2 regions of the Clostridium sp. LXY-7 genome follow, and region 1 is predicted to be linked to the other one. Evidence: a T-box and tRNA genes for the amino acid it is inferred to sense, from the RefSeq annotation. Region 1 holds a T-box; the other holds one or more tRNA genes.
The links. A T-box is a leader RNA that pairs with one kind of tRNA and senses whether it is charged. The one in region 1 lies ahead of ACI48Q_RS02275 (glutamine--tRNA ligase/YqeY domain fusion protein), so its partner is inferred to be a tRNA-Gln.
Positions count from the first base shown of each region.

Region 2: it has a tRNA-Gln gene. The T-box ahead of ACI48Q_RS02275 (glutamine--tRNA ligase/YqeY domain fusion protein) is inferred to sense a tRNA for this amino acid. The anticodon was not compared.

Region 1 covers NZ_JBLLJL010000001.1:466,178-482,795, reverse strand. The annotation lists gene thiE (thiamine phosphate synthase) at 1-184, opposite strand, end outside; gene thiT (energy-coupled thiamine transporter ThiT) at 174-791, opposite strand; gene tenA (thiaminase II) at 819-1,490, opposite strand; gene thiM (hydroxyethylthiazole kinase) at 1,487-2,272, opposite strand; gene thiD (bifunctional hydroxymethylpyrimidine kinase/phosphomethylpyrimidine kinase) at 2,558-3,352, opposite strand; TPP riboswitch at 3,545-3,646, opposite strand; gene ACI48Q_RS02280 (PilZ domain-containing protein) at 3,755-4,369, opposite strand; T-box leader at 4,822-5,107, shown strand; partial or broken gene ACI48Q_RS02275 (glutamine--tRNA ligase/YqeY domain fusion protein) at 5,259-6,944, shown strand; gene ACI48Q_RS02270 (hypothetical protein) at 8,756-8,971, shown strand; gene pdxR (MocR-like pyridoxine biosynthesis transcription factor PdxR) at 9,243-10,760, shown strand; gene ACI48Q_RS02260 (ECF transporter S component) at 10,844-11,374, opposite strand; gene ACI48Q_RS02255 (phosphatase PAP2 family protein) at 11,553-12,257, shown strand; gene ACI48Q_RS02250 (hypothetical protein) at 12,337-12,882, opposite strand; gene ACI48Q_RS02245 (DUF4358 domain-containing protein) at 13,098-13,823, opposite strand; gene ACI48Q_RS02240 (hypothetical protein) at 13,860-14,516, opposite strand; gene ACI48Q_RS02235 (sigma-70 family RNA polymerase sigma factor) at 14,500-15,042, opposite strand; partial or broken gene ACI48Q_RS02230 (undecaprenyl phosphate translocase family protein) at 15,299-15,826, shown strand; gene ACI48Q_RS02225 (methyl-accepting chemotaxis protein) at 16,251-16,618, opposite strand, start outside.
Region 2 covers NZ_JBLLJL010000004.1:586,261-602,878, forward strand. The annotation lists gene eutJ (ethanolamine utilization protein EutJ) at 1-390, shown strand, start outside; gene ACI48Q_RS16025 (helix-turn-helix domain-containing protein) at 1,046-1,804, opposite strand; gene ACI48Q_RS16030 (Fur family transcriptional regulator) at 2,095-2,532, opposite strand; gene ACI48Q_RS16035 (M42 family metallopeptidase) at 2,923-3,960, shown strand; tRNA gene ACI48Q_RS16040 (tRNA-Gln) at 4,173-4,247, shown strand; gene ACI48Q_RS16045 (hypothetical protein) at 4,310-4,789, shown strand; gene ACI48Q_RS16050 (MATE family efflux transporter) at 4,945-6,327, opposite strand; gene ACI48Q_RS16055 (APC family permease) at 6,759-8,597, shown strand; gene ACI48Q_RS16060 (NAD-dependent protein deacylase) at 8,854-9,585, opposite strand; gene ACI48Q_RS16065 (hypothetical protein) at 9,909-10,262, shown strand; gene ACI48Q_RS16070 (hypothetical protein) at 10,281-11,294, shown strand; gene ACI48Q_RS16075 (YtxH domain-containing protein) at 11,555-11,956, shown strand; gene ACI48Q_RS16080 (hypothetical protein) at 11,947-12,285, shown strand; gene ACI48Q_RS16085 (MATE family efflux transporter) at 12,335-13,723, opposite strand; gene ACI48Q_RS16090 (MarR family winged helix-turn-helix transcriptional regulator) at 13,908-14,333, shown strand; gene ACI48Q_RS16095 (carboxymuconolactone decarboxylase family protein) at 14,440-14,793, shown strand; gene lpdA (dihydrolipoyl dehydrogenase) at 14,941-16,618, shown strand, end outside.

The DNA.
Region 1 (16,618 bases):
ATCTTCTAGTAATCTCTCTTAACTTTAAGGCTTTTTCTAAGAATTCCTTTCCTAAGCACTCTTTTTCTCTAAGCTGTACCATAGTAACTCCACCCTTTAATGCCGCCTCTATAGCTTCATAAAAATCTCTATCTTTTAATATATCTGAATCTGTTACTAAGTAAAGCTTTAATTTATCTATCATAATTACTCACCTCTCCATTACTATATGCAAAATTACACAATCTTTTCATTGGTAAAAATCCTATTAAAATGGTAGTCATTATTCCTTCAACTCCACCGCTTGTAAAATTATATATAGTTGAGTATAGCCATAGGTTCATTCCCTCTGGTGCATAGGCTCCAAAGAAAATCACTCCTGAAATTACACTAGCAAAAACGCTTAATGCTGTGGCTAATAATGCTCCTAATATAATATTTACTTTCTTTTCCCTTCCAAAGACACCTGCTAATCCTAAAGCCATATTCGATAATACATAATCTAGAATGAATTGAATTGGATGAACTACAAAGGGATCATAAAGCATTTTCAGTAGTCCAAATATTACTCCCCCTGTAACACCAACTCTTCTTCCATATAGTAGTGATAGCATCATAGTAGGTAACATAGAAAATAGGCTAATTCCTCCTCCTTGAGGGTATTTTATAATTTGAATCATACCTAAAACTAAAGATATAGCTGAAAACATAGCTATGGTAACCACTGTTTTGATAGTAAAGTTCTGTTTTTTTAAATCTATTATGTATATCAAAAGTATTCCTATTGCTACTATTGATGTTATACCTAACATAAAACTCACTCTTATACCCTTCTATACCTATTCATTTATAGAATTCTCTTCATAAGCCATATCCCAAAATTTCATTTCATAAATACTAGAATTTATAAATATATCTCTTAGTTTTTTCTTTTCCTCTTCATCTAAATCTTTACACAAATTATTTGTATATTCTATCCACTGATCACAAAATATCTTAAATCCTTCTTCTCCATAACTCTTTATCCATTCCTTATAAAAGTTATTTTCTAAAGCTCCTTCAGTAGTATCTAGCAGGTGTTGTCCTATATAATAATAACTCCAAGTACAAGGGAGTATAGTTGATACTAATGCCCTTAAATCTCCAGTTAATGCTATTCCCTTCATATAGCTTGTATAGCTTATGTTTGTTAAGTTCATTTCATATCCTTCAGCCTCTTTAGGAGTGATTCCGAAGCCTTCTAAATATTTTATGTGCACCTCAGTTTCATCTTCCATGGTTCCTTTTGTAGAATTGTAGAAGAATTTCATATCCTCCATAGTAGACGACTTTACCACTCCAATACAAAATAACTTTGCATATTCCTTAAGATATAAATAGTCCTGTATAAGATAGGCTTTAAACTTCTCCTTTGGAAGAGTTCCAGCTGCTATTTCTTTTATAAAGGGATGCTCTAAATATGCCAGCCATATTTCTTTTACTTCTTCAAACAAGTAATCTGTAAACTTCATTGTCTAACCACCTTCCCATAATTCTCTAATTTCTCTTCATCTAAAGTGTATACGGTATTGAATAGTGACTCCTTAAAACTAGCTATAGGTAAATTGTTATAATCCGCTATCTCTCCACTTAAAGACATAGTAAGTACACCCATTGTTGCTGCCTCTAATTTATTATCTGTACATCCTAAATAACTGCCTATAAGACTTGCTGTCATACATCCTGTTCCGGTTATTCCTTTAAGTTTTGCATTGCCATTATTAATTTTTATTATCTCTTGACCATCAGTAATAGCATCTACTTTTCCTGTAGCAACAATTATACAGCCCAATTTCTTAGATATTTTTTTAATTATCTCATCAATGTCCTCACCATCATCAAAAGAATCTACCCCTTGTCCATTAACATCAAAGCCTCCTATATGCTTAATTTCTGCTACATTTCCTTTAACCACATCAAACTTCACTTCATTCAATAATCTATTGGTAAACTCAGTTCTAGTTTTAGTAGCAAATACACCAACTGGATCTAAAATAACAGGTTTATTATATTTATTAGCAGCTTTTCCAGCCTTAAGGAATAACTCTAAATGTGAGGAGTTCATAGTTCCAATGTTTATAACTACAGCACTTGCAATGCTTACAATCTCTTCTACCTCTTCATGAGAATAGCTCATTAGCGGACTTGCTCCTACTGCTAAGGTCATATTAGCACAGTCATTTATAGTAACCTCATTTGTATAATGAAGCACTAATGGATTTGCCTCTTTCACTTTGCTGATTAATTTATACATAATATATCCTCCTTTTAATAAAGTGTGAAGCATTTTATTAAGTGAATTGCGACCTATGATCGCAGAGAAGTGTTCGCCTTGCTCACAGCGAATTACTCACATTGTTGGCAGAGAGTTACTCACTAACTTCGGAAAGAAGTTTTTGCTTAGGCAAAAGCTTTCTCTCTGACGCAGTCAACCATCTGCGCTAAAGGCGCACTTCACTGCAACCATAGGTTGCAATTCACTGGCAAAGCCAATTCTCTGTACCTTGGGCGCAATTCACTAAATAAATTACTTCGTAATTTATTTAAATTCATAAAAATGATTTACTGGTCCTACTCCTCCGCCTATATCAAAGCTTTGTCTTATAGCTTCTGTTATGTATCTTTTACTTAATTCCACAGCTTTTTCAATAGGGTATCCTAAAGCTAGATAAGAGGTTATAGCTGAGGATATGGTACATCCTGTGCCATGGGTATTTTTCCTATCTAACCTTTTTTCTTTGAAAATCTTAAATAAATCTTTTCCTAAAAGTATATCCACTGCATCCCCATCTAGATGTCCACCCTTCATAAGTACATACTTTGGTCCAAGTTCTAGGATTTTTTCTCCTACTTTCTTCATATCCTCAACAGTTTTGATGGACATTCCTGTTATCTCTTCCGCCTCCATAGTGTTAGGTGTTACTATATATGCTAGAGGAATAAGATATTTAATTAAATTCTCTTTAGCTTCTGATTTTAAAAGAGAATATCCACTTTTAGATATCATCACTGGATCTACAATTAAGTACTTTGGTCTATATTTCTTTAGACCCTCCACTATAGCTAATATTATATCTGGGCTTGATACCATTCCTATTTTTACTCCCTTAGGAGTTATATCCTCAAATACCACCTCCATCTGTTTTTTTATCATCTCCTCACTTATATCTTCAACTAAAAATACACCATGAGTATTCTGTGCTGTAATTGCAGTTATTACACTCATTCCATAGGTTCCTATAGCACTAAAGGTCTTTAAATCAGCCTGAATTCCTGCTCCTCCTGAAGAATCTGAACCTGCAATAGTCAATGTAGGCATTTTATAATTTCTCATGTTATCCCTCCATATTTTGTCACTACCCCAGGGGGCATTCCATATAATGGAACGACCCCTGGGGCTGTTCCTTTTTTTGTAAAAAAATAAAGCTATATCCCAGCTTGGAATATAGCTTTTAAACTCTTCTAGATTAATGTTATAATACATAAATATATAATTACATATAATGTCTACCTTAAATTTTATAACATAATATAACTTAAGCTTTCCTACGCTGGTATTATCCAGATCAGGTAAAAGGGTTTATACAATAAAGTATCTCTCAGCCTTTCGGCACCCCTAGCATTTATTCTATTTTACACAACTATTATATCTTACTATTCTGAAAACATCCACAGTTATTATTTATTTCACATAATGTTTTTAAAGATTGCGGATAACCTCTGAATGATTCGAACTTTAATTTATAAAATTCTTTTTTTGTAATAACTTTGCTTGTCCAGCAACTACAGTTGTTCTTATATGTTCTTTTTCGCTTTCACTTAAATCATTAAATTCACATCCATAATAATATCCATCTTTTCCTTTATATTTTCTTGCAATACTTGCAAGGGCTTTTATAATCTTATTTTTGATATTCATATCAATAATCACAGAAACACTTTCTGGGATATCTAAATCACATCTAATTAATATACCACTAGCGCTTATATTTTTAACATTAACTAAAATTGGTTTTTCTAAGGTTATAATTTCTTCATTTTCTTTTTTTAATGCGTTAATCTGAAAGTTAGCATTAACATCCAATCTTACTTCTGACCTTCTTTGAAAATTCTTTATGTAATTTATATTACTCAATATTATTTCCTTACCTAATATCTCTCTAATTTCTCCATCATAAACGAATAATCCATTTAGCTTATCAAAAATATTAATTCTAACTTTCTCTCCTTTCTGAAGTTTAGTTTTATTTCTATATGTAATTGATAAATTATTTCTAGTAAATTCTTTTACCACTCCCTCAGTTAATATATTATCCTCAGATTTAATTATTATAAAATTATTTTCATGCAAAATTATTCTCTCCCTTTATAAACTTTAAAGTTTCTTCATTTAATCAGCGAATTATTATAGTTAACCTTTATATCCACTTGATTTAATATATATATCGTTCAATTTTATTATATATTTATAAAATATTTCAAACTTTTGATTATTTAAACCATATATGTATTAAATTACTTCATCATCATTTGTAATATCTTTATTTAAGATCAGATCTATTTCAAATAGTTGTTGTAATTTCACTTTTTATTTAAATAAGAACTTTTATCAAATTATCCTTTGAAAATAGTTTGTAATCAGTGCTATATAGTTCATTATCAATTCTATATTAACACAGAGCCTTATAAATAATACACTATTACATATGGCTCCAGCTTCTATCAAATATAAATTTTACGAATATTCCAATATTGACATCACATTTTTTATGTTATAAAATATACTAAATTAATAAAACAATTTTTATAGCGATGATGAGGAGAGTAAATATTATTTTTCTTTTACAGAGAGCCTAAGTAGCTGAAAATAGGCAAAGAAGATTTTATTGAAACAAGCCTCTGAGCTTCATACCAAATCTTTTGTTTACAAAAGGGGAGGCTATGACAGGAGCTCCTGTTACAGAGCTAAGGTATACGCAGTACTACTATATGAATTTTAAAATTAAGCTGCCGTACCTGATAAGGTTAATATGGTAACATATTAATAAACTGGGGTGGCACCACGAATGTAATAATTCTCGTCCCCAAGGCAATTAAGTCTTGGAGGTGAGAGTTTTTTTATGTAATTTTTTATCTTTCCTATTGTAAAATACTTAAACTAAATTATCAATATTATAAAATTTAGGATATTAGATTTTATATTGATAAGTGCTTGCACTTAATAAAAGGAGGATTTATAGATGTGTCACTTAGATAATAATGTTACTGATGATATAATTATCTCAAATTTTATTCATAAAGTTATAGATGAGGATATAATAAATAAGGTGTACTCAAGAAGCATATGCACTCGTTTTCCACCTGAACCTAATGGATATCTTCACATTGGAAGTGCCTATGCCATTAATATAAGTTATGGTATTTCTACTAAGTACGGTGGTAAATTTAATCTTCGTTTTGATGATACTAATCCACTTAAAGAAGATATTGAATATGTGAAGTCTATTATTGAGGATATGAGATGGATGGGGTTTGACCCTGAAGACAGAATTTATTATGGTTCTGACTACTCAGATAAAATTTATGAGTATGCCATTCAATTAATTAAAAAAGGAAAAGCATATGTATGTGATTTAAGTCCTGATGAAATCAGAGGATATAGAGGTACTTTAACTGAACCTGGTAAAAATAGTCCCTATAGAGATAGAACTATAGAAGAAAATTTAGATTTATTTATTAGAATGAAAAACGGTGAATTTCCGGCAGCCTCCAAAGTGCTAAGAGCAAAGATTGATATGGCTTCTCCTAATATAAACTTTAGAGATCCTGTTATCTACAGAATACAATTTGCTCATCATTATAGGACTGGAGATAAGTGGTGCATATACCCTATGTATGACTTCGCTCACCCTCTCCAAGATGCCATAGAAGGAGTAACTCATTCTCTTTGTTCTTCAGAATTTAAAGACCACAGACCTCTTTACGAATGGTTCTTAAATGAAGTTGATATAAGTGAGCCTCCAAAACAAAGAGAATTTGGACGATTAAATTTAACAGGGGTTGTTACTTCAAAACGTTATTTAAAACAATTAGTTTTGGGAAATTATGTAGATGGATGAGATGATCCTAGACTTCCTACCTTAAAAGGGCTTCGTCGTAGAGGTATTACTCCTAAAAGCATAAAACACTTTTTATCTGAAATTGGAGTTCCTAAGAATGATAGTACAGTAGATATATCAATGCTTGAGAATAGCTTACGCCAAGATTTAAAAACTAAAGTAAATTGTGTTATGGGAGTTTTGAATCCTCTAAAAGTGACTATTACCAATTATAATGATGAAGTTGAATTTTTAGAAATTGAAAATAATAGCGAAAATGAATCCTTAGGAAAAAGATTAGTCTCTTTTACTAAAACCCTTTATATTGAAAAAGAGGATTTCATGGAAGAACCAATTAAAGGATTTCATAGGCTATCACCTGGTAAAGAAGTTCGTTTGAAAGGTGCTTATTTTATCAAATGTGATGAGATTATAAAAGATGAAACTACCGGAGAAATCCTAGAACTTCTTTGCACCTATGACCCTGAAACTAAAAGTGGCTCTGGCTTTACTGGAAGAAAAGTTAAAGGAACTATTCATTGGGTATCTGCCTCTTATGGAATTCCTGCTGAAGTTCATATTTATAATCCTTTAGTGTTAGATGAAGAATTATTAAAAGATTCCTCTAAAGGCTGGGGTGAAAAAATAAACCCCAATTCACTAATAAAGCTTTCTAATTGTATAGTAGAACCTTGTCTAAAAGATGCACCTATAGAAAGTAAATATCAATTTATTAGGCATGGCTATTTCTGTGTAGATAAAAAATATACTACTGATGAAAAGCTTGTATTTAATAGAACTGTGGCTTTAAAGTCAAGTTTTAAATAGAAGATAAAGTTAAATATATTATTAAACCTAAATTATTCATAAAAACATGATATATATGACTTAATAAAATATATCCTATAGAGTAGACAATCTAAAAATATCTACTCTATAGGATATTTTATGTACAATTAATTAAATTCTATTAGGTCTTAAAAATCTACTTCTTTCAGATTTCACCTCTAGTTGGATACCCTTGTCTTAAGCTTTACACTTACCACTTCTATATGCTTTATGGACCTCACTTTTGCTTTAAGATTACATCCATTTTGAGCGTACTTATACAAAAAGTGGATTTCTCAAATCTACTTTTTATAAGTATGTATCAAAATTTATTTTGATACATTTCTTTAAATATTTTACTTGAGGCCTTGCCAATCTGAAGGCATTCCTGAATATATTCTTGAAGGCACATAATATGACATTGTTCCAGGTATATATGGGTATCCTGGATCAGAATCCATTGTACAATCAGATACGTAGCAATAAATATTATGATCAAGAACTATCACTTGTTCACTACAACCACATGTGAACAAAGTGCCATTACCTTGATAGTTTCGAGCGCTAACTTTAACAAACGAACCATTAGAATTAGGACGGTGATATTGTCCATACAAATCACAATTTCTCTCCACAGCTTTTGTATTTAGTGGAAATTGCATGATAGATATAAAAGTTAGCAATAGTGATAGACATAAAATACTAAGAGATTTTTTCATAAAAAAGACCCCTTTCTATAAAATATTTTGTTTATATCTTGATATTAAATGAATTTATATAATTTATCAACATTAATTACATAATTTTACTTAGGTATTTATATAAAGTTCTATAAAAATAATTCTAATTATAGCATTATTCTAAACTTGTATATTCTTTATTCCCTTCTCAGGTTACAATTTTATAATATAAAAAACAATCATTGAGACAAGAATATACATCTAACTCCTTTATATAAGTATGTTTATTTTTGGTATATTTTCATTTAACATGAAGTTCTAATCTATAAACTATGGCTAGTATAATATCGCTCTCTAAAATACACTTACAAATATAGTTAGTAAAATATCCAGAATCTAATACTACGTGTTTAGCATAAAATTCAAGTTTTCCCAGTTGTCTTTCTAGTCTACTTATGCAAGAATCAACATCATTTATATTTCTAGATTTTATAATTATATTTGTTATTATATTATGGTTACTATCTACATTTCTATGATCAAAGTAAAAAATTTAGGTTTATTATCTCTAATCATATACCTACTTTCAGTATATATAATACTAGTCTTTATAGATTTTTTCTTAACTAGAATCCGTTTTTTAATAGCTGTTTCCTGTGATTTAAGCAATCTTTTTCAACATACTTGCCAAATCTGAAATATGAACTTTTATTGATTACTCTATCTGCTTATCTTCAACCTTTCTCTCATTATCTTTAGCTTTTAAATGTGTAGAGTCAGAATAAAATTTTATAAAATCTAGTTCACCATTATCATTTTTCAATACATACTCATATACTACATATATAAAACATTTAAAAATAACTGATCAGTATATAAATTTACTTTTTTATATGACTACCATTGAATTTTATAGCATTTAAGTTGTAATTTTAATTAATACTTATGACAATAAATCACGTTATTGTATGCTTATTCCTTCACTATAGAGAGGTGTCCTATGGATTATTGTAAAACCTTACCCAAGTTCAAGCACTTGTAATAGCTAATCAAAACGAATACCTAGAAGGAAATAATGAAATATGAAACACCCTTTATCAATTTAACCAACACTGTGCTGAGGTGAATAATATGAATGATTGTATGAATGATTGTATAAACCTAACTCCTCAACAAATTTCTATTCTTGCGAGTATAATTGCTGTAGCATTATCAAAAGACAAAACTGTGCTTCAGTTAAATATATTAGGTAATATTATAGTTGCAGTAGGTAGCTTACTTTTAACTATTGCAGCACAACAAGATTGCTTGGAATCATTATTTGATAATGAAACTACTGGGAAATAAAGTTTATTGAACATATTAAAATAGTTCTAAATAATTAAAAAGAGTTTCCAAAAATATTTTAGGAAACTCTTTTTTAATCTTCATAAATCTTAACTTAATTTCAATACATAAGTTGTAATTAAATCTCTACATCATGTAAGTATTATTCCAATGCATATATCTTTACAAAAAAAAATTATTAATATACAATAATTGTAACGATACAATTAAACATTATCTTAATTTTGCTAACTATATTATTGCCTATAAATTTGTGAAAGGATTTGTTTTTATGAATAATATATCGATACAATTAAATAGAGAAATTTCTACTCCACTATATTTACAAATTGTAGATTCTTTTAAAAATTTAATAATTAATCATATCTTGATTAAAGGAGATAAGCTTCCTCCTATCAGAATTTTAGCAAATAAATTAAGTGTAAATACCGTTACTATTATAAATGCATATAAGGAATTGGAAAACTTTGGATATGTTAAAGGAGTTAAAGGAAGCGGTTATTATGTCTGTGATTTATCTATAATCAATGGTTTTCAAGATGATAGCAATGTTTCCTCAATGCCACTAATAGATGATAACTATGAAAACAATCTTGTTCCATCTAGCTTATCTTCAGGGCAGCTAGAAATATCTATAAATAGTATTAATTTTGGAAGTGTTACCCCTGATCCTTCTATCTTTCCTATAGAGCCTTTTAAAGATGTACTTAATGAAGTTCTTGATAGAGATAAAGGCTTTGCCTTTGGTTATCAGGAGAGCAATGGATATGCTCCCCTTCGAGAATCTCTAGCAAGCTTTACAAATTCATTGACCAAATCTAATATTACCGCTGAACATATTCAGATTGTTTCAGGTGCACAACAAGGTATTGATATTGTGGGTAAGACATTACTTAATCCTAGTGACTATGTTATAACAGAAAATCCTACCTATACTGGGGCTGTATCTGTATTTAAATCTAGAGGAGCTAAAATTGTAGGGATTCCTATGGAACAAGACGGTATGAACTTAGCTTTATTAGAAAAATACATTCAGGCCTACAAGCCTAAATTAATATACGTAATGACTAAATATCAAAATCCCACTACTCTATGTTATTCCATAGATAAAATGAAAGGATTGCTAGATTTATCTGAGAAATACAATGTATATCTAGTCGAGGATGATTCATTATCAGGACTTTCTTTCGACAATAATAAACATCATACTACATTAAAATCCTTAGATATAGAAAATAAAAATGTTATATATATAAAAAGTTTTTCAAAACTTCTAATGCCTGGTCTAAGAATTGGTTTCTTAGCATGCCCTAAAGTCCTTTCTGGAGAGATATTGCAAGCCAAACACAATACTGATATATCTTCTTCTGGTCTTATTCAGAGGTCTTTAGATTTATACTTTAGAAATGGTAATTGGGAAAACCACATAAACTATATGAAATCTATATACAAGAAAAAATATGACTGTATGCTTGAAAAATTATTACAATTTAAAAAATATGGGATAGATTTTGTAGATCCTATGGGTGGATTGAACTTTTGGATTACTTTGCCTAAAACTTTATCTTCTAATGAACTCTATGAAGAATGTTTAAAAAGAGATGTAATTGTGGTCCCTGGAAAAATGTTTTTTGTCCATGGTAAACATAGTGGTGATAATACCTTAAGATTAAGTTATGCAGCCACTAATGAAAAACAGATAGAAGAGGGCTTAAAAATTTTTGAAGATGTTATAATAAAGCTTTCACACAAAAACCATGATAAAAAGTATATGAGCCCAATTTTATAACATAGCTTTTAAATAGATGTTTGTTTTAGAACTGTATATTATTAAAACACAGCCTATAATATAGAAAAGATATACCATATACATTATTTTGTATATGATATATCTTCTTTTATACCTCTCTCTAATATCTTAACAATTAAAGGAATAAACATAAGTTGTATTATAATACCCCAAATAGCTGTTACAAAGGCTCCCATGATAAATATGTTTAAGGTATACTTTCCACCTATTAAGCTGCTTAATACATAGCTTGCTATACCAGAAACTCCTCTTCCTAATAACATGGCTATTATTAAAGATATTATTGAGGACATTTTTTTATTTTTATATAAAAACCCACTAACAAGCCCATAAGTTGCAAGTTCTAAACTCATAGAAATAGCTGCTGGATATATTGGTGGCATCCCTGTTAATACTGAACTGAGAATAGGAGTTATAATTCCGATTATTAGGCCATACTGGGGGCCAAGAATAAACCCGCATAATAACACTGGTATATGCATTGGTAAGAAAATTTTCCCTGATACTCCAGTTATATGAAAGATATAAGGCAGTAATAATCCCAGCGCCAAGAAGAGTCCTGATATAATAGTTTTTCTTGTATTATTTCTCATTTTCAATCCTCCAATTATAATAATATACATATGAATTATTATAAGCTTTTAAGGATTTTATTTCCATATATATTTTTCTATAATTATTTACATCAAAATAATAAATTTCTATTTATTCATTATTGTATTACCTGTATAATATGTAATATGCTTACTATTAAAGTACGAAGGTGATTATATGAAACCATTTACAAATAAATGTAACTTTAAAACATTAGCTCCTTATCTATGGATATTTTCTTTAGTTGTAACCAGTTTGCTTTATTTCTTAATAAACAACGCTCCTCATTCCAAAATTTATTCAGTTTATACTAATTTAGATGACCTAATCCCATTTATTAGCGTATTTATTATTCCTTATATGCTATACATGCCTTATATTATATTTAGTTTATTTTTTCTATGTTATAAATCTAGAGATAAATATTATATTACCTTAGCTACTCTGCTTATAGCAAATTTTATATGTTTATTCATTTACCTATTTTTCCAAACAGAAGTTCCAAGACCAAATATCCTGCAGAATGATTTTCTATCTACTATGGTTAAGTATATGTATCTCAGTGATAAACCTTTAAACTGTTTTCCTAGTATTCATGTAGCTGCCACTTTTTCAATTATAAAGGGATTAAATAAATCTAAAAGTATTAATCCTAGTCATAAAATTCTATTTAATATTTTAGGATGGCTTATTATCTTATCTACTCAATTTGTAAAACAACACGTAATCATGGATTTATTTGCTTCTTTATTATTGGTACAATTTTTATATACCATAGTAAATTACATTTACTATAACTCTAGTATTGTTAAAAATTATCTATCTTCAAAATGTTTTTTAAAAATATTTTCTAAAAAAAAATATTCTGAAGATAAAATATAAAATTTATTTTATTATCATCCAAATAAAATAGCACTACCACATAATCCTATAGCTTATGTGGTGGTGCTATTTTCAAAGTTTATTTTTTTAACTCATAATCATCAGGATACCCTAATTCTTTGCTCAATCTTTTGCTTAAAGGTGCTATGATACTCTCAAGTTCTTTACTAGCATCTTTATCCTTTGGATTTCTATAAAGCTTTTCTAATACTGGATAAAAGGTTTTTATATCCTCTTTAGTTATTAAATCTTCTACTTTTTTATCCTTAACTGCTGGGTCTACTTGACCTGTTTCTGGAGATACATATGGTGGAAATGTCAAGGTATTTTTCATATACCATAAAGTCTCTTTTAGTTTTGGATTATGTAAATAATAAGATGTCATATTATAAAACTCTGACATTGAATTGAAATTATAAGATAAATTTCTTATGCAATTCTCAACGGTTTCCACTTCTAAAAAGTTTATTCCATCCATAGCAGTTTTTATCTTACTTCTAAATAAATCATCCACATATTCTTGCTTAACTTGTGGTAAATCTTTAACCTGCAAATACTGAATGCCATTAAATATCAAAGACAATATAAGAACAAAAGTAATAATTGAACTTTTCTTAATTTTCATGCTTCCTCCTAAAATTAAATCATATATTAATATATAAATTGTAATAATACTACTTTAATTAATATAACTCTATAATTGAATTACATATTAAATTTATAATTATTTATTCCAATCATATATCTATATATTTTATCATAAGGAAAGATTAACAACAATTGATAATTTTTAAATTCTCTTCTAATATCACAATCTACTAAATACCCTTTTATATTTCCTTATTTAAATAGATTATTAAAGTTGCTAACTATTGTGTCTGCTGATTCATCTATAACAAACAATACATAGTTGTCTTTAACTACTATTTTATTGTTTTTAACCAATTCATATTGTTGTGCTAGATATTGTTTCCAAACATCATCTAAATATTTAAGCCTTTTATTTATTCCAGCTTTAACTTTATCTATATCTTTAGGATCATTTACTTTAAACACAGCACATTCACTAGCATGTACAATCATCATCGGTGCTATAACCTTGTAGTTTTCTAATATTCCGGTATCAATCCCATATTGATCTGCAAAAAAATCACCTTCCATAGATATTTGATTTGGACCTTCAATTCCTGCTGTTATTTTATTTATAACCTCTTCTGCTGATAAATTTATACTTGGTTTCTCTTCTGGCTTCTCTTCTGGTTTTATTTCAGGCTTCGTTTCGGGTTTTGTTTCAGATTTTGTTTCAGGCTTAGAAGTTGATGTATTTGGCTTTATTTCAGGCTTTTCAACTGGCTTATCTTCTTCCTTATCTTCTGATTTAATTTCTTTTGGAGTCTCTGTATTCTCCTCTTTCTCACTCTCTCCCTTATCATCAACTACATTGTCCTCAACTTTTGAACTTTTTTCTTTATTTGCTGCACTATCATTATTTTTCTTTTCGTTACATCCTACAATAGTAATAGAAAATGCTAATACAATAATTAGTGCTAATATCTTTTTTTTCATAATTAATCCCCCTTGTGTAATATGCTGTAATATTGATTACTTTAATAAAAACATTCCATCTTTCTCTTCAAGATAAACTTTATGTGAACCCACAGGTTCTTTTTTATTAATTTTATATATCTGAATTGTTAATGTAATTTTTTTAGGTACAGTTTTATTTTGTTCATATTTCCAATTAATTAACTTTGATGTTATCTTTTTTTGCCCTTGTATCATAATCGTTTCTTTTAATTCTTCATCTATTAATCCTTCATTAGAAGATATCTTAATTAAAACTTCATCTTCTCCATAGTATTGTATGGTTAAAGGCTGCATTAAAAATTCATCTTGATTATAATGGGCATCTAAAAAAATTTCTAACATTCCCCAATCATCTTCATAGGTAATACTTCTATTCTCTATTCCCCTCATACTCCCTCTCTCTTTAGAAATAGATGGCTGTTGTGTACTATACGTTGAAGGAGTAATGAGCTGTACATCTGCCTTATTATTTACTTTACCAGTCATAAAAACACAAATAAACATAATTATAGAAACCATACACACTTTTCTAAATTTATGTTTATATTTGTCTTTCATTTCTCTTTTCTCAAGCTTACATGCTTTTAGGGTTTCTTCTTTGAGGTTATGATTTACTTTTATTTGGGATAATTGATTTTTATTATGTTCTCTGTAATTATCCTCGGCTCCCATGATCAAACCATTCCTCCTCTACCAATCTATTTTTTATCATATTTCTTCCACGAAAAAGTCTATTTTTTATGGTATCTTCCTTAATTTTTAATATATTTCCTATTTCTTTAATTGAATATCCATGATAATAATATAATATTAATATATCTTTATATTTTTGCGGTAATGCTTTTATAATCTCATTTATAAATCCATTATTCATTCCCTTAATTATATCTTCTTCAATAGTATAACTTTCTTCCTTAATTGTATCACCAAAAAATAATATTCTTCTTACCCAAGATGTCTTCAAAAAATCCTTACAGGTGTTAATTGCAATTCTAATTACCCAGGTTTTCTCTGTAGCTGTTCCTCTGAAGTTTTCTATATTTTTATATACCTTAATAAATGTTTCTTGAAATGCATCCTCTGCCATCTCCTTATTTTGAAGATAGGTATAGCATACTCTTAAAACATCATCACCACATTCATCAATTAAATTTTCTATTTGTGTATCAATATCCTTTGGAGTAATTTGCGCGCTCATTCTAAATCCTCCTTATAATAATTAGACGATTAAAACTTTTATAAGGTATGAAGAATTTATTAAAATTTATACTTTATTCAAATTTTTTGTTAACTATTCTGTTGAATTTGAACATATAATTAGATTATTTTCAACTTAAAGTGAAGTTTACTTAAAAATGCTTTCATATAGTGTTATAGGGATATTGAGGATATTAGCTATGGGATAAATACTATGATGTACTAAATCTCATAAACTTATAAGATGAGGTGTTTTTATGTATATTTTAAATTTCTTTAGAGGATTTTTAATAGCACTGGCTGACAGTGTTCCTGGCGTATCTGGTTGAACTATAGCCTTTATTATGGGATTCTATGATGAGTTGATAAACTCCCTAAATAGTTTAACATCTGCAAAGAATAAAGAGGAGCGAAAAGAAGGTATTTTATTTTTAATTAAATTAGGCATTGGATGGGTAGTTAGATTCTCTATAGCTATATTGGCTTTATCTGTTATTTTCGAACGTGAAATTTATAAAATTAGCTCTTTATTTGTAGGATTTATAGTCTTCTCTATTCCGTTAATAATAATACAAGAAAAAAGTGTTGTATATAATAAATATAAAAACTTGATATTTACTATAATTGGATTAATGTTAGGTTCAATTTATGCTATCTTTATGGGACCTACAACTCTTGATATTCCTAAATCTCCTATGAATTTTGAGAGTTTTAGCTTTATATATTTTGCTTTAGGTGGAGTATTAATTGTAGGTTTACAGAAAATCAAAGATATGACATCTTAACTTATGTTATTTTTGATTTAGGCTTTGTTTTAAACGAGTGTTGATTTTAGAACTATATATTATTGCGAAGCAAACCATTTGCAGGAAGATTAGATTTACTTAGGCTATATGAAAGTGAAAAGCGTTAAGAAATACAACTTGTTCGAGAGAATCGAGTTGTTGTATTTTAACTTTTTACTTGAATAGAGCCTTAGTAAATCAAGCTTTCGAAACGGTTTGCAAGTAATAATATATAGTTCATTATCAACACTATATTAAAACAAAGCCTTGATTTAAAATGAAATGTTTAAATATTAGTAATAAGCTATATACCTAAATTTTCTTATGGAAAATTATGATGGCTCTGTTTTAATTTATTGTTGATTTATAATTGCATATTATTGCTAATCAAACTATATTAAAACAGAGCCTTAAAATTTAAATTTTAAATTTTAAAGGTTTCAATCATACTATTTAACTTTTCAGCTAATTCTGCCTGATTTTTTGTAGAGCTAACCACTTCTTCCACTGCTATAGTTGTCTCTTCCATACTAACTAAAATCTCCTCAGAACTTGCTGAATTCTCCTCTGCTGTGGCTGATATAGTTTGAATTGCTCCCCCAACCTGTTCTGTTGTTTGAGACATAATTTCTGCAGCTGCCGCAACCTCTTTTGCCATACCACTTAATAAATCTGCATCTTTTTCATAATTAATAGCTGTTTCAATTAATAAATCATTATTGCCACTAACATTATCATCAATAAATCTTAATACATCTTGAGCATTAATAGATAGTCTATTAAAGGCACCTT
Region 2 (16,618 bases), on a different contig from region 1:
GATATTGGTGGAGGATCAACAGGAATAGCTATATTTCAAGATGGAAAGGTTGTATATGTGGCAGATGAACCTACTGGAGGAACTCATTTTTCACTAATATTATCAGGAGCTCATAAAATATCCTTTGATGAGGCAGAAATTATAAAGAGAGATTTCAAAAGACATGAAGAAAATTTTTTGCTTATTAGACCGGCTATTCAGAAGGTAGCATCTATAATTAAGTATCACATAAAAGGTTATGAAGTCAATGATATATATTTAGTAGGAGGAACTTGCTGTTACACAGGATTGGAGCAGGTAATAGAAAAAGAAACAGGAATAGAAACTCATAAACCGTCAAATCCGATGTTTGTAACTCCTATTGGAATAGCTATGAATTGTGATATATAAAGAAGTTGTCTCAAAAATGATTTCTAAAATCATTCTGAGGCATAGCATCATTTTTTATTTTACACAAGAAAATAAGTACAAATCACTCTAATCAATTCCTCATGAAAAGTTTAAATTTTTTTATCTTTAAATTTAATTTCGTTAATTTAATTATTGTTTATATTATAATTGTACGTTCTAGCTAATATTAAAATGATGAATTTTAACATACCCTAAGAAATACATAGTTAGGTAGGGAAAAGTAATATTATATTTATAGATATGACAGCACTTATTACTTCATAAGTGCTGTTTAAATTTGAGTAAGTTACAGTTAGTATTAATTATTTATCAATTATTATTAAAAGGTTCACCTTACTTTTTAGTGTGTTATATAGTAAGTGAACTACCACCGAGATAAGCAACGGCCGCTTCGGCATTTTCTATAAATTACTATTATTTATACTCAATAAAAAATATAAAAATCCCCCTATAGTTAAAAACGATTTTTAATCTAAAAGTAGCAACTAGTTTTTAAAAAACTTTTCGACAATTATGGAGATTTTTAATATAAGAAAAAAGCTACAAAGTCTAAAACAAGTAATCTAAATAGGATAGGTGTGTTACGGATGGTAGCCATCGAATAAAAGAGAAAGTAGTTGTAAATAACTATAAGCTATTTACAACTACGCCTAAATTCTAGAGGTGTTTTATTAACAAGCTTTTTAAATACCATGGTATAATAGTTTTGATTATTAAATCCCACATCTAGAGCTATATCTAGAATAGGTTTATCGCTATGAAGTAGAAGTTCTTTACTTTTCTCAATCCTAAACATATTTAAAAAGTTTGAGAAGGTTAGTCCGGTTTCTTGCTTGAAAATAGTGCAAAAGTAACATTTATTTATATTAAGCTTATTTGATAAATAATCTATTGATATGGCTCCATTATAGTTTTTATGAATGTATTTAATAGCCTTTTTTACAATAGAGTGCATAGGAGCGTTATTATTATCAACAGGATTACTATGATCATCTAAGGTAAGTTTTATCAATTCTACTATATATTTAATGCAGCTTTCAGGTCTGTAGGTAATAGTTGATAGGTTAAGATTATCTTTTATTAATAGAAGAGTCTTATTACTTCTATAAGGACCTAGAACAAAATAGTTATTTATGAATTTACTGTCAGATAGAAATATATAGGAAAATTTTATATTGTTATCAAATTCAAGGGTAAAAATATCATTAGAAGCATTAATGTTATTGGTGCTTCTAATTTTTTTACTCACATCATAATCTGTAAATATTTTCATCACATCTTCATCTAGTCCCATAGAGCCTAGAAGTTCGCCGTTACGGCTCAAGCATAATATTGGCATTTTACTACTGTAATATATTGTTTCAAGAATAGAATTCAATTTTTCTTCAAACATTAAAGTCACTAATTAATCACTCTCCAAAATTTATATAAATCTAATTTAAAAGTACAAATAGAATTAAGAAATTGATAATCATTATCATATATTATTAAACCATAAACTTTATAATCAATCAATTAAAACAAATAAAGGGTTTAAAAAATAAAAAGGTAGCTTTATTTGGAGAGGAGGATACAATAATAAATATATATCCCAATTATGGGGGGAAATATAGTGTTATTTCTAATAGGACATAAGAAAAGCTAAACTAAATAGAGATACTTCCTTTGAGCTTAGCTTTGTTTTTATAATATAACCTTAGATTTACATTCAGGGCAGTACCCAAAAATTTCAAGTTTGTGACCTAAAACATGGAATCCAGTATCAACTTCTACAGTTCTTTCAAAAGCATTGAGTGGACAATATTCTATTGAGATAATTTTCTTGCATTGTACGCATATTAGGTAATGCTTATGTTCCATATGGTTTATTTCATATAGGGCTTTCTTACCTTCTGACAGATTAGATTTGAGAGCTACATTTTTTGCAACAAAGAGTTCCAGAGTTCTATATATTGTAGATAAGTTCAATGTATTATCTATAAGCTGAACCTTATAAAATATATCTTCAGCAGAAGTAGGAAATGGCAAATCCAATAGCACATCTAATATGAGCTGTCTTTGTTTAGTGCATTTTATATCCAGGTTATGAAAAAATACCTTGTAATCTATATTTTTATTCATAATAGACATCCTTTCAACTTATATTAAAATCAACCTAAAGTTTCATATTCTTATATATAGGAAATAAAATTCAAATTATAATGTTTCATGTTATATAATTATTATATACGAAGACCATGAGTTTTCCAATATTTTATAGTTTCAATTTATAATTTCATATAGTAATTACAAGCAGGTTGTGAATTGAACTGTTTATAGAATTTTATAAATAATTAATCAACAGCAATTGGAAACTATACATTGAATATGGTATAATTTACATGGAGAATATACTGATTATTATAATAGTTCTGAATAAGGTATTTGAAATGAAAAAATAAGTAAAATGTATGTAAAGGATTTATAATAACAGAGTATAGTAATTTATCATAAGTTGGAGGTAAGAGTAGCATGGAACTAAAGGTTAACAAAGAGTATGTATTAGATACTGCGAAGGAATTATTACAGTTTGACAGTCCTAGTGGTTTTTGTTTTGGAATAATGGACATGATTGCTTCATGGGCAGAAAAGTTTGGCTATGATTTTGAAAGAACTATAAAGGGTTGTGGAATAATAACTGTACCTGGAGAAAGTAATGAACAAGTAATAGGGTTATCTGCCCACGTAGATACTCTTGGAGCTATGGTTAGATCAATAACTAGCAATGGTACTTTAAAGTTCACACTAATTGGAGGACCTATTGTACCTACATTGGATGGAGAGTATTGTAAAATTAGAACTAGAGACGGAAGGATTTATGCTGGTACATTCTTAAGTACAAGCCCAGCAGCTCATGTATATGAAGATTGTGTTTCTAAAAAACGAGATGCTAACAATATGGAAATAAGAATCGATGAAGTAGTGAAATCTAAAGAAGATGTAGAAAATTTAGGAATATGTGCTGGAGATTTTATATTTATAGATCCTAAGACTACTGTTACAGAGAGCGGCTTCTTAAAATCAAGATTTATTGATGATAAAGGAAGTGTCGCTTGTTTAATGGGATTATTAGATCTATTTAAGAAAACAAAAACAACTCCTAAGTATACCACTAAAATATTTATTTCTACTTATGAAGAGGTTGGTCATGGTTCTTCCTATATACCACAGGATATAACTGAGATGCTAGCTGTAGATATGGGATGTATAGGAGAAGATTTAAGCTGTACAGAATATGATGTATCCATATGTGCTAAGGATTCAGGAGGACCATATGATTATAATATGACTACAAAGTTAGTAGAGCTTGCTAAGAAAAATGGAATTAATTATGTAGTAGATATTTATCCATTTTATGGTTCAGATGTAGGTGCAGCATTACATGGTGGAAACAATATAAGAGGAGCTCTTATAGGACCAGGAGTTCATGCATCACATGGTATGGAGAGAACTCACTATAATGCAATGGAAAGCACAATTAAATTATTATATTTCTATTTAACAGAATAGAAAAAATATAATGGCCTCTAGGTTTATTCCATAAGATGGGATGAGTCTAGGGGTTATTATGTTTTATAAGAGTGAAATTTAATTTTATATATTTGAAATTCAAATAGCTATCATTATTTCTATAAATAATAAGTATTAGACAATTATGACATTAAATAATAGAATCTAATTGTGGAAAGAATAAAAGATTTCGCATCAAGAAACTTAAATAATGGGGTATAGCCAAGTGGTAAGGCATCAGACTCTGACTCTGAGTATCGTAGGTTCGAATCCTACTACCCTAGCCATGTTTTTGTATAATAATTATTTTTTACTATCATTAATATTTAACTTTAGGGAGGGTATTCTTATGGATTATGAGGCTCTGTTATTGTTAAGTGAAGAGGAAAGAGAAATAGTTATGAGGAATCAGCTAGGAGATGAAAAGTGCAAATTAATTGATAAGTATGATTTGTATCCTAATAACAGGCTATATTGGGAAAGGCGTCAAGAGAAGTATCCTACCCAGGAATATTTTAGCCACAAGATGGCATTAAAGACTTCAGTTATAGGAATTATATTTCATATAAATAGACTATGTTATGCAAAAACAAAATATTTTCAAGAGAATTGGGATGAGTATGTCCCTTGTATATTTAAGCATGACGAGGGGTTTGTAGAAACAGAGATTTATAACATGGAGTATATTAAGCAAAGGCATACTAACATAGTACTTGATCTAAGGGAATTAGCGAAAATTCATTGGATAAGTGAATTTAGAGAGCTATGTAAATACTTAGAAGAGAGTTTAGAAAAGGTAAAGCATGATTCATATAGCAGTGCTGTATGATTTTATAATAGAATTTAACATCATCAATTATAAGAGGAAGTCACTGACTTCCTCTTTATTTTATAGATATATGGAAGCAAGATATATTTCTATTAAATTTTATTGGCAATATTCTTATCAATAGTATAATAATTCAAATGAATAAAAATAGACATTTACACTGTTTTTGTAACTTTATTATCAGATATGGCAGAGACCCATTTCACTCTGCTTATTAAGATGGTAGTTATTAATGCTGCCATATAATTTGAGAATAGATTACCCCAGAATACGGAATAAAAACCTAAATATTTTTCTGTTGCTAAGATAAATAGATATCTTAAAAGCCATATTCTCAGAATACTTATAATTAGTGGGATTCCTGTACGGCCCAATCCTATAAATGCATTTTGTTCCACCATACATATACCAAAGCCAATAACTGAATAAGTATAAATATGAAGAGATTTGTTAGCGATATCAAGAACATTCTGTTGACGAGTGAATAAAATAGTAAGTTGTGAAGATAGAGGTACAACTATAGCTATTAGAATAGCAGCAGTTATAGCACTTATAACACATCCTACGAAACAAGATCGTTTAGCTCTAGCACCTTGTCCAGCTCCTACATTCATACTTACCATAGTTGCTATGGCAGCACCAAATGAGGAAGGCAAATTAAAGCAAACAGAAGTTATATTATTTGCAATACCTTGGCCATTTAATACAATAGCCCCATACTTTGCTACTTCATTGTTAATAAGGAAGAAACCTAAATTAAGCATTATGCTAGACAACATAGATGGTATTGCTATGCGTATTAATTTCTTTAAAATTCTAAAATCAAATTTAAATCCCTTTATTGTTAATCTATCATCACTGACCTTTACAAATAATTCATAGAACATCCAGATACATATCAAAATATTTGAAACTAAAGATGCAAGGACAGATCCTACAATTCCTAAGTGAAGAATAGCTATAAATATAATATTAAATATAACTTTTAAAATTAACATTAAGACCATTCTTATAAAGGTAGCCTCAGGCTTACCACTGGCATTTTTAATTGAATTATAAATGGATTCTACAAAAGAAAAGGGGATAACTAATGCATATAGTGATATATAAAGAAATACATCATGAGAAATTTGAGGATCAACATTTTTAGATATAGGAAAAGATATCATAGCGAGGATCGGTGCCATAATACAACCTAAAATAAAAGAAAGAACCATGATTTGTGTAGAAGCACGTTTAGCATCTTCGATTTTTCCTTTACCATTCATCTGACCAAGCATAGCCATTCCGGCGACGCTAAGACCTTGAGCTAATGCACTCATCATGTTTATAACAGGTGTTGAATATGTAATAGAACTGGCTGCTACTGTTCCTACAATATTATTAATAAAAAGTCCATCAATAACAGGCATAATTGATTGAATTAATCCCATCATTAAGGTAGGAACTGACAGCATTAGAATGGTTTTAGGCAGAGAACCATTTAATATTAACTCACGTCTCTCTTCTGTTTTTTGATGTAGAAAATTAAATTTCATACTAAAATACACCAACTTTCATAAAACAAAATGTTCAATATATAGAAGTATATTACTTAATATACAATAGAACACAACATAATTATACTCCAAGTGATACAAAGTATCAAATTTAAGGAATTTTTTAAATAGTATACTAAGAATATATAGAAATTTCTGTATTATGATTTAATGATTTAGTAGAGTTGCATTTCATAATAACATTAACGGTCTAAAAGATTTGTTTTAAAAATAAAATAAAGTAAATACTATAATATATATTCTCGATAATAATGCAATTCAGTAACATTATGAAGGATAATTTAAGTAAATTAAACTTAAATGCAAATATATCATAGGATTTAAGTTTAATTACAAATTGAGTTATCTACATTCAGAATATAGAATACTAAGATATACACATAATAATTTTAAACCTTGGAGGAATTTATATGATAAAGGAAATACAATCCTTGTTGCTTGGAAAAACATTGAGAACAGAAGAGTTAAGTAAAGAAAAGTTCAATGTTCTTTGGGGGTTACCGATTTTATCAAGTGATGCCATATCATCAGTAGCCTATGCTGTAGAGGAAATTCTTTGGGTGCTTATTCCAATATTGGGTATAGCCTCCTATAAAAATATGTTCTATGCAGCTATTGCTATTGTAATATTATTATTCATATTGGTATTTTCATATAGACAAACTATTGATAACTATCCTAATGGAGGAGGGTCTTATATTGTTGCCAGTGAGAATCTAGGAAAAATTCCTGGATTAGTAGCAGCATCTTCATTGACCATTGATTATATTCTTACGGTGGCAGTAAGTACCTCTGCAGGAACGGCAGCTATAACCTCAGCATTTCCTATGCTATTGCCATATAAAACAGTAATAACTATATTTATAATATTTCTTATAACCTTAGGAAATTTAAGAGGGATAAGAGAGTCATCTGTAATTTTTGGAATACCGACTTATTTATTTATTTTTTCTATTATTACAATGATTGTAACTGGATTTATAAAAGTTTTGATTTTAGGGCAAATGCCACCTGCTTCAGTAGCTGTGGGAGAGCCACTGCAAGATATAACAATACTTTTATTTTTAAAAGCATTTGCATCCGGATGTACTGCATTAACTGGAGTTGAAGCAGTAAGCGATGGTATACCTAATTTTAAGGCACCAGCTCAAAAAAGAGCAAAAAGAGTATTGACATTATTAGCATTATTAGTGTTGATTATATTTGGTGGTCTTTCATATCTTGCAACTATGTATACAGCAGTGCCTAATCATAAAATTACTGTTGTAGCTCAGATAGCTATTCAAGTATTTGGTCAAAACAGTTTTATGTTTTGGATGATACAGTCAACTACAGCGCTTATACTCATAATGGCTGCAAATACAGCCTTTGCTGATTTACCATTATTATTTTCCATATTAGCAAGAGATGGATATATTCCAAGGCAGTTTGCTAAAAGAGGAAAGAGATTAAGCTTTTCAAATGGTATAGTTTTATTATTTATAGCATCTTCTATATTAGTATATATATTTAAGGGGAGCACACATTTATTAATGCCATTATATGCTGTGGGAGTATTTTTATCTTTTACACTTTCGCAGTCCGGTATGTTTATGAAATGGTGGAGGCTTCGAAATATAGGATGGAAGCACAAAGCCTTTATTAATGGAGTTGGCACCCTAGTTACAGCCGCAACCTGCATTATAATAGGAGCTACAAAATTTATTCATGGTGCATGGGTAGTGTGTATATGTATACCTATATTAGTTTTATTTATGGTAAAAATTAAAAAACATTATGTGAGTGTAGCTAATGATTTAAAAATTGATGTATATGATAAGAATATATGTACTAAAGAAAAGGTAACAAACCATGTAATAGTTCCCGTAGATACCTTTAATAAATCCTTTGTAAAATGTCTAAATTATGGACTAGTAATTGGAGACACGGTGGAAATATATCATGTATCTACTAATGAAGATGAATCAAAGAGATTAAAAGAAAAATATAGTGAGCTTCACATTGATATACCATTCATTGTGGAGGATGCTCCTTTTAGGAATGTAAATGAAACTTTATTAAAATATATAGATAATAGACAATTAAGTATGAAGAGAGGAGAAATGCTGACCATAGTAATGCCGCAATTTACTATTCATTCTTGGTGGCACCAGCTTCTTCACAATCAAACTTCACTATTTATTAGAACTATGCTTCTAAAAAGAAGAAATATTGCAGTGGTAACATTGCCATATTTAATTAAAGAATAAGAAGTATTTTAAAATAAATGTTGATTATAACTGCAGAATAGTACAGTATATTACCTATTTTAGTATATAAAATCAAGATTTATATGAGGATGACATGTAAATCAAGTTTCATTTATCAACCATTTTTAAAATAATAATATTGCAGTTTAATTTTAACATTTATTATAGTATAAATAAAAGAGATGGTTATTAAATATAACTATCTCTTTAAATTTGTCTAAAGCATATTTATTATAGTAAAGTTAGTATATTTTAACTAACTCTTTTGAAGGACTTCTGATAATACTTTTCCAATGCTATCATTTATAACTATACTAGCCAGAGAGTCGTAAGAGGTTGAAGCTTTATTTATTAATACTAAATCTTTGCCTTTAAAATATCTAATAAGTCCTGCAGCGGGATATACCACTAAAGAAGTCCCGCCAACTATAAGCACATCAGCGCTTCTAATAGCATTTACAGCATTATAGATTACATCCTCATCTAGAGCTTCTTCATATAGAACTACATCAGGTCTAACTAGCCCATCGCAATCACTACAGCGAGGAGCAATATCTTTTGAAGTCATAATATAGTCTAAGGTAAAGGTCTTACCACATTCCATGCAGTAGTTTTTATGAATAGACCCATGAAGTTCAAGAACGTTTTTACTACCAGCCATTTGATGAAGTCCATCTATATTTTGGGTTATTACAGTCTTAAGCTTTCCTAACTCTTCAAGTCTAGCAAGAGCATAGTGAGCAGCATTAGGGACAGCTTCAGTATAAACCATCTTTTCTTTATAAAATTTATAAAAATCCTCACTGTGGTTCATAAAAAAGCTATGAGTAAGAATATCTTCTGGAGAGTATGAAGAATTTTTTATTTTATATAGGCCATTATCAGATCTGAAATCGGGGATGGCAGATTCTGTAGATACCCCAGCTCCACCGAAGAATACTATGCTATTTGAACTATCTATTATATGCTTTAAAGCATCAACACTCATAGAAAATCACCTCAACATTATTATAACATAAGATTTTAAAACCAAAAATGATTTAATAAAACTAAAAATAGTTTAATAAAATTAAAAATTATTAAACTAAATTAAATCAGTTAGTGAATTATAATTTTAAGGGAAGTTGCATTCGTAAATGAATTATAATTATTTTAAAATAGGTGTAAGTGCTATATAAAAGTCAATTATTAATATTTCAATAATTGACTTTTATATAATAGAATAATAAACTATCCTCTAGAGATGACATTACTGGAAAACATAGAATAGAGTATTAAATTGATAGATTAAAATACTGTAGGAGGGATATTATGGAGAAAAATTCAGTCAAAATATACATTCCGTTTTGGATAACAGTAGTAATTTTGCTTCTATACATTAATTTATTTAAGAATTTTAAAATATTATTTTGGATAACTTTTGGATTTGAAAGAATTTTTAATGCTATTTATATAGATAAGATGCTAAGAAAAATAGATAAGCTTATTGAACAAGGAGAATTCAATGGGAAATTATTTGGAATTATAATGTTTACGGTTCTTCTAGGTATAGGAATATTCATATGGATTTTCATAAAGCAAAGAGAGCTATTTTATGTTATAATTCTAGGGGAGATATTTGATTTTATAATACTAAAGATTCTTAAATTAAGAAATCAAAAATAACATTATGGGGGTTTAACTATGGATAAAAAGTTAAAGTTATGTATTATAGGTTTTGGAAATTCAGCAAAGGAATTTTGTAGATTAATTATGGAGAAAGAGCTGCCAGTGATAGTTACAGGTATATCTACCAGATCTAAGGGAGCACTTCTTTGTAAAGATGGAATTGATGTATATAGAGCATTAAAAGAAGTAGAAGAATTAGGAGAATTTTCTAAAGAGAATCCAAGTAAGGTAGATATGAATTCTTTAGATATAATAAAAAATTCAAAGGCTGATGTGATGATAGAATTAAGCAGCCTTTCTATAAAAGATGGGCAACCAGCTATATGTCATGTAGAGACAGCATTTAATAATAATATGCATGTTATAACCGCAAACAAAGGTCCTATAGCTTGGGATTTTCATAGACTAAATAAATTAGCTATAGAGAAAAATAGAGTATTTTTATATGAAACTACAGTTATGGATGGAACTCCTATCTTTAACTTGGTGAAGTATACACTTCCAGGATGTAAGGTACTTTCCTTTAAGGGAATTCTAAATTCCACCACAAACTTTATTCTTGAAGAAATGGAAGGTGGAAATGACTTTGAAGCCGCTATAGTGGAAGCACAAAGAAGAGGTTTTGCAGAGGCTGACCCTTCAGCAGATATTGAGGGCTGGGATGCAGCTGCTAAAACTGCAGCTTTAGCTAATGTACTTTTAGAGGGAAAGATGAATCCTATGACTGTAGAAAGAGTTGGTATAGAAACTATTACTAAAGAGCAGATAGAGGAAGCTAAAAAGAATGGTATGAAATATAAATTATTATGTGAAGGATATATAAAGGATGGATTAGCCTATGGAAGAGTATATCCAGAATTAGTTAAAACTACAGATATTCTAAGTACTATAGATGCAACTTCTTCAATACTATGTATAACCACTGACTTAATGGGAGAAGTATGTATAGTGGAAAAGAATCCAGAAATACAACAAACTGCCTATGGAATATATAGTGATTTATTAGAGTTAAGAAGTAAGATTCTTTAATTAAAGATATAGGAAGCCATTCTCATGTTGTTGAGAATGGCTTTTAATATATAGAAAATATTATTATGAACATTGTTAAATATTTTTTAACAATAAAATTTTATGCAATTTCATATTGTAACAAAAATACAATGTTAGTATAATCTACTTAATGCTGATATTATAATAATTTGTCAAATAAACAAACTTTTACTAGATAATTAGCATTCATAATGAATAAAGATTCATAAATATATATTGTAAGAGAGGAAAGATTAATTATGGGAATTTACAAAATTATTGAAAAGAAAAGAAAAGAAGAGCAAAGAAGAAAAACTATAAAAGTAGCAAAAACTATAACTGCTGCAACTACAGCTGGAGCTGTGTTAGGGGCAACAGCAGGAATATTTTTAGCACCTAAGTCAGGAAAAGAAAGCAGAGAAGATTTAAAGAATAAAACTTGTGATGTAAGTGAAAAAGTAAAGATTAAGGGAGTGGAATTAAAAGAAAACTTCAATAATAAAGTTGTTGGAGGAAAGGATAATGTTAAAGAAGCTAAAGAGAAAATAAAGAATTATTTATCTGAGAAGAAAAATGTAAAACAATGTGAGGAGGCTGCTGACGAGATTTCTGAAACAGTTGAAACAGTGGAAGATAATAAAGCAGAGGAGCCATGTATATAGGACTCTCAGAGTTATTTTGGGGAATTATAGGAATAATTGGAGCTGTGACATTAGTTTATTTGATAATTGTTTTAAGGAATATTTCTAAGTTTGTAATTAATTTAAATGAAGTAATATCAGAAAATAAAAAAAATATAAATATACTATGTAATGATCTGCCTAAAATATCTGAAAAATGTACAAGCATTTGTGATAATGTAAATGATATTAGCGAAGTAATAACAGAGACTACTGCTGAAGTTGTAGTGGCAAAGGAAAATATTACAGGCAACATAGAAACTATTAAGGATATATTAAATATTATAGTAAGTATATTCTTTAAAAAATAATTATAAAAGCCATTATCTTTTAAAGAAGATAATGGCTTTTATTAAATCTTTAAATTGCAGCTTTTTCAGGAATTTCAGGTTTATCCTTCATTGGCTTAATTTCCTTATTATAAACATATCTAAATATAATTAAGCTTGTAAAGAAGGCAACAATTTCAGCAATTGGGAAAGCAAACCAAACAGCAATTACTCCAAAAGTTCTAGCCATTATCCATGCTACAGGAAGAATTATTACTAGCTGTCTTAGAATAGATATAAATAAGCTTTTAACTCCATGTCCAGTAGCTTGGAAAGCAGTTGAAATTATTATATTTACTCCTGCTGATATGAAGCAAAGACTTATTATTCTAAGAGCTGGAATTCCAACACGAAGCATTTCCTCAGAGCTATTAAATGCCATCAGTAGCTGTCTAGGGAATATGTTAAAGATTAGAGTTCCAAAGGCCATAATAGAAACAGATATAATAGTTGCTACTTTAATAGAACTGGTTATTCTCTTTTTATTTCTTGCTCCATAGTTATATCCTAGTACTGGCATAGTTCCTTGATTTAACCCAAATACAGGCATAAATATAAAGGATTGAAGTTTATAGTAAATACCTAAGACAGATACTGCAGCACTAGAAAATCCTATTAATATACTATTAAGACCCATTACTAAAACTGAGCTTATAGACTGCATAATAATAGATGGAAAGCCTACGGCATAAATATCTTTAATTACATAGCCTTTAAATTTAAAGTTTTTTAAATTTATCTTTACTTCGTGATTTTTCGTGAATAATATAAATAAACAGAAAATCATTCCTAAAATTTGACCAATTACCGTAGCTATAGCAGCACCAGCAACTCCAAGAGCAGGAAAGCCTAGTAGACCAAATATAAGTATAGGGTCTAAAATTAAGTTAGCAATTGCACCTATTAATTGAGATATCATAGGATAGGTCATATTACCAGTGGCTTGTAAAATTTTCTCTGCACAAATCTGAATAAGCATACCAAAGGAAAATATTGTTACTATGGAAGTATAAGAGGTACCCATAGCTATTACCTCTGGATCACTAGTAAAGCTAGTGAAAAACATTTTAGTAAAAAATAACCCGAATATGGCAAATATAATCCAACTTGCCAGTCCGAGTAATAGTCCATGATCAGCTACAGAATTAGCTTCATCAAATTTTTTCTGACCAAGTCTTCTTGAAATAAGAGAGTTAATTCCGACACCTGTACCAACACCAACTGCTATAAGTAAGGTTTGTATTGGAAAGGCTAAGGAAACTGCAGTAAGGGCAGATTCTCCTATTTGAGCAACAAATATGCTGTCCACAATGTTATAGCATGACTGAATTAGCATTGAAAACATAGTAGGCAACGACATAGATATAATTAGTTTTGCAATGGGTTCAGTTCCCATTTTATTTTCTCTTGTATGTTCCATTCTATCCCTCCAACCTATATTCTATTACAAAAAACTAAAAAGAAATATTAACAATTTATCAACAAAATTAACATAAACACTATAAGTATAGGTAATAAGGCCAAATATATTCATAGTTTATTAACATCATCTTGTAATAAAGTTTGATATAATTAAAAAAATATAGTAATTGAAGGGTAGATATATGTTTAATTTGAATGATTGTATAGGATTTATAACTAATAGCGCATCTAAAAAGATAACAGATGAATTTAATAGACGACTTAAAGATACTGGAATAACTAGAGTAAAATGGATAGCACTTTTCTATATTGGTGAAGTAGAAGGAATCTCTCAAAAAGAGCTTTCTCAAAAAATGAATGTAAATGAATCTTCTATAGTTAGACTTCTTGATAGAATGGAGAAGGAAGAGCTAACACTCAGAGTTAGAGATTCTCAAGATAGAAGGATAACTAAAATTTCTTTAACTGATAAAGGTAAAGAATTAAGAGAAGAACTAATGCCTTTAGGACAACAGTTTCAGGATGATGCTACCAATGAAATATCTCAAGAGGAATTAGATACCTTTAAGTATGTTTTAGACAAGATGATTAAAAATTTAACAAAATAGTTGACAATACCACAAATTGGTGGTAATTTTAAAACATAAATACTTGCTATTGCAAGTATTGTTATAACAACTGTTGTTGTAACAAGTTATGGTAGGAGGGGTTAATATGAAAAAAGATGTAAGACAAATGTTAAATGATTTTACCGGGGGATTAGCAACTTTAGCAGAAACTAATGGAGATAGCGTAAATGCTTTTATGAATTTACTAGGAACTAACTATGCAGAAGGTGCTATCGACACAAAAACTAAGGAATTAATAAGTGTAGGAATTGCTGCATATAATCGTTGTGAGTATTGTATAGTATTCCACGTATATAAAGCTTTAGAATCAGGAGCTACAAGAGAGCAAATACTTGAAGCAGCTATGGTATCTGTTGCCTTTGGTGGAGGTCCTACAATGGCCTACACAGTAACTTTAATTAAGGATTCTATAGATGAATTCGAAAAAGATTTTAAATAATTGATAATATAGATTAATAGTGAAACATACAAGGACCCTGTGCAAGAGTACAGGGTTTGAATTATATTGTGGAAAAAATAGAATTATAACTTACCCAGAGCAATGAAAATATAGAACAAATAAAAGCTATATTAAGGAGGATAAGGTATGGATATTAAATTAGAAAGTTTATCTGGTAATAATAAGAGTGCCAAAATAGGAAAAATAAATGTTTCTAAGGGAGATAAGGTTAATATAAATCAACAATTATTACAGTTAGAAACTAAGAAGGGTAATACTCCTTTGAAGTCAAAGAATAAATGTACTATAGAAGAGGTACTAGTTGAAGAAGGGCAAGAAATAGAGATAGGGCAGTGCTTATTTAGGGTTACTGAGGAGAAAGGCGGAGAAAGCAAGCCTAAGTTAGATTATTTTGGAAGTCTTATAAAGGGAAAAAAAGAGAATTTAGAATCAGACTTGCTAGTTATAGGGGCTGGACCAGGTGGATATGTATCAGCTATATATGCAGCTAAAAAGGGACTTAAAACTATTATTGTAGAAAAAGAATCTCTAGGAGGAACATGTCTCAATGTAGGATGTATTCCAACTAAGGCCTTAGTAAAATCTTCTGAGGTTTATCATAATATAGTGGAGGCCGAGGACTTTGGGATAGTAGTTAAAGAAGCACAGGTTGATATGTCAAAGGTAATAAAGAGAAAAGATAAAATCAAGGATACATTAGTTGGAGGTATTGATTACTTACTTTGTAAAAATGATGTAAGAGTAATAAAAGGAGGGGCTACCTTTATTGATGAAAAAAAGATACTTGTGAAAAGTGGAAGAGATGAATATACAATAGAAGCAACTGATACAATTATTGCTACAGGGGCAAAAATTGCCAATATTAATATACCAGGCATAGATAGTGATTTCGTATTAAATAGTACTACTGCTCTCTGTGATAAGGATAATATAGCCTCTATAACCATTATTGGTGGTGGGGTTATAGGCATGGAATTTGCATTTTTATATTCCAATTTTGGAGTTAAAGTTAATGTAGTAGAATGTTTTGATAGACTTCTTACCATGGTAGATTCTGAGGTTTCAGAGGAGATAAAAAGTATAGCTATAGATAGAGGCATTGGAATACATACTGGAGCAAAGGTTACAAGAATAGAAAAAGACGAAGAGGGAAAGGCAATTGTAATTTTTGAAAAGGATAATAAAGAGAGATTTATAGTAAGTGAAAAGGTACTAGTAGCCATTGGAAGAGTACCTAACATTGAAGGGTTAGATATAGAAAAGGCAGGAGTCAAATTAAATGACAATGGAAGAGGTATATTTGTTGATGAAACCTTAAGAACCTCTGTGAATAATATATATGCCATAGGTGATGTAAATAATAAAATTCAACTTGCCCATGTAGCCTCTCATGAAGGTATGGTAGCGGTAGATAATATCTTAGGTGCAAAAACCAATATGAACTATGACATGGTTCCAAACGTAATATTTACTTCTCCGGAAATAGCTTCTGTTGGAATTACAGAGGATGAAGCTAGAAATAAAAATATGAATATTTCTGTTAGTAAGTTTCCGTTTTCTGCAAATGGGAAGGCACTAACCATGGGTGAAGATAAGGGGTTTGTAAAATTAATTAAGGATTTAGACAACAATAAAATAGTAGGAGGTTCAATTATTGGACCTGAAGCATCGGCGTTAATAAGTGCTTTAACCTTAATTATTAATAATAATATTAGTGAGGAAGAGGTTGTACACACTATCTTTGCTCATCCAACCACCGGAGAAAGTATACATGAGGCGGTATTGGGATTAGGCATAGGAGCAT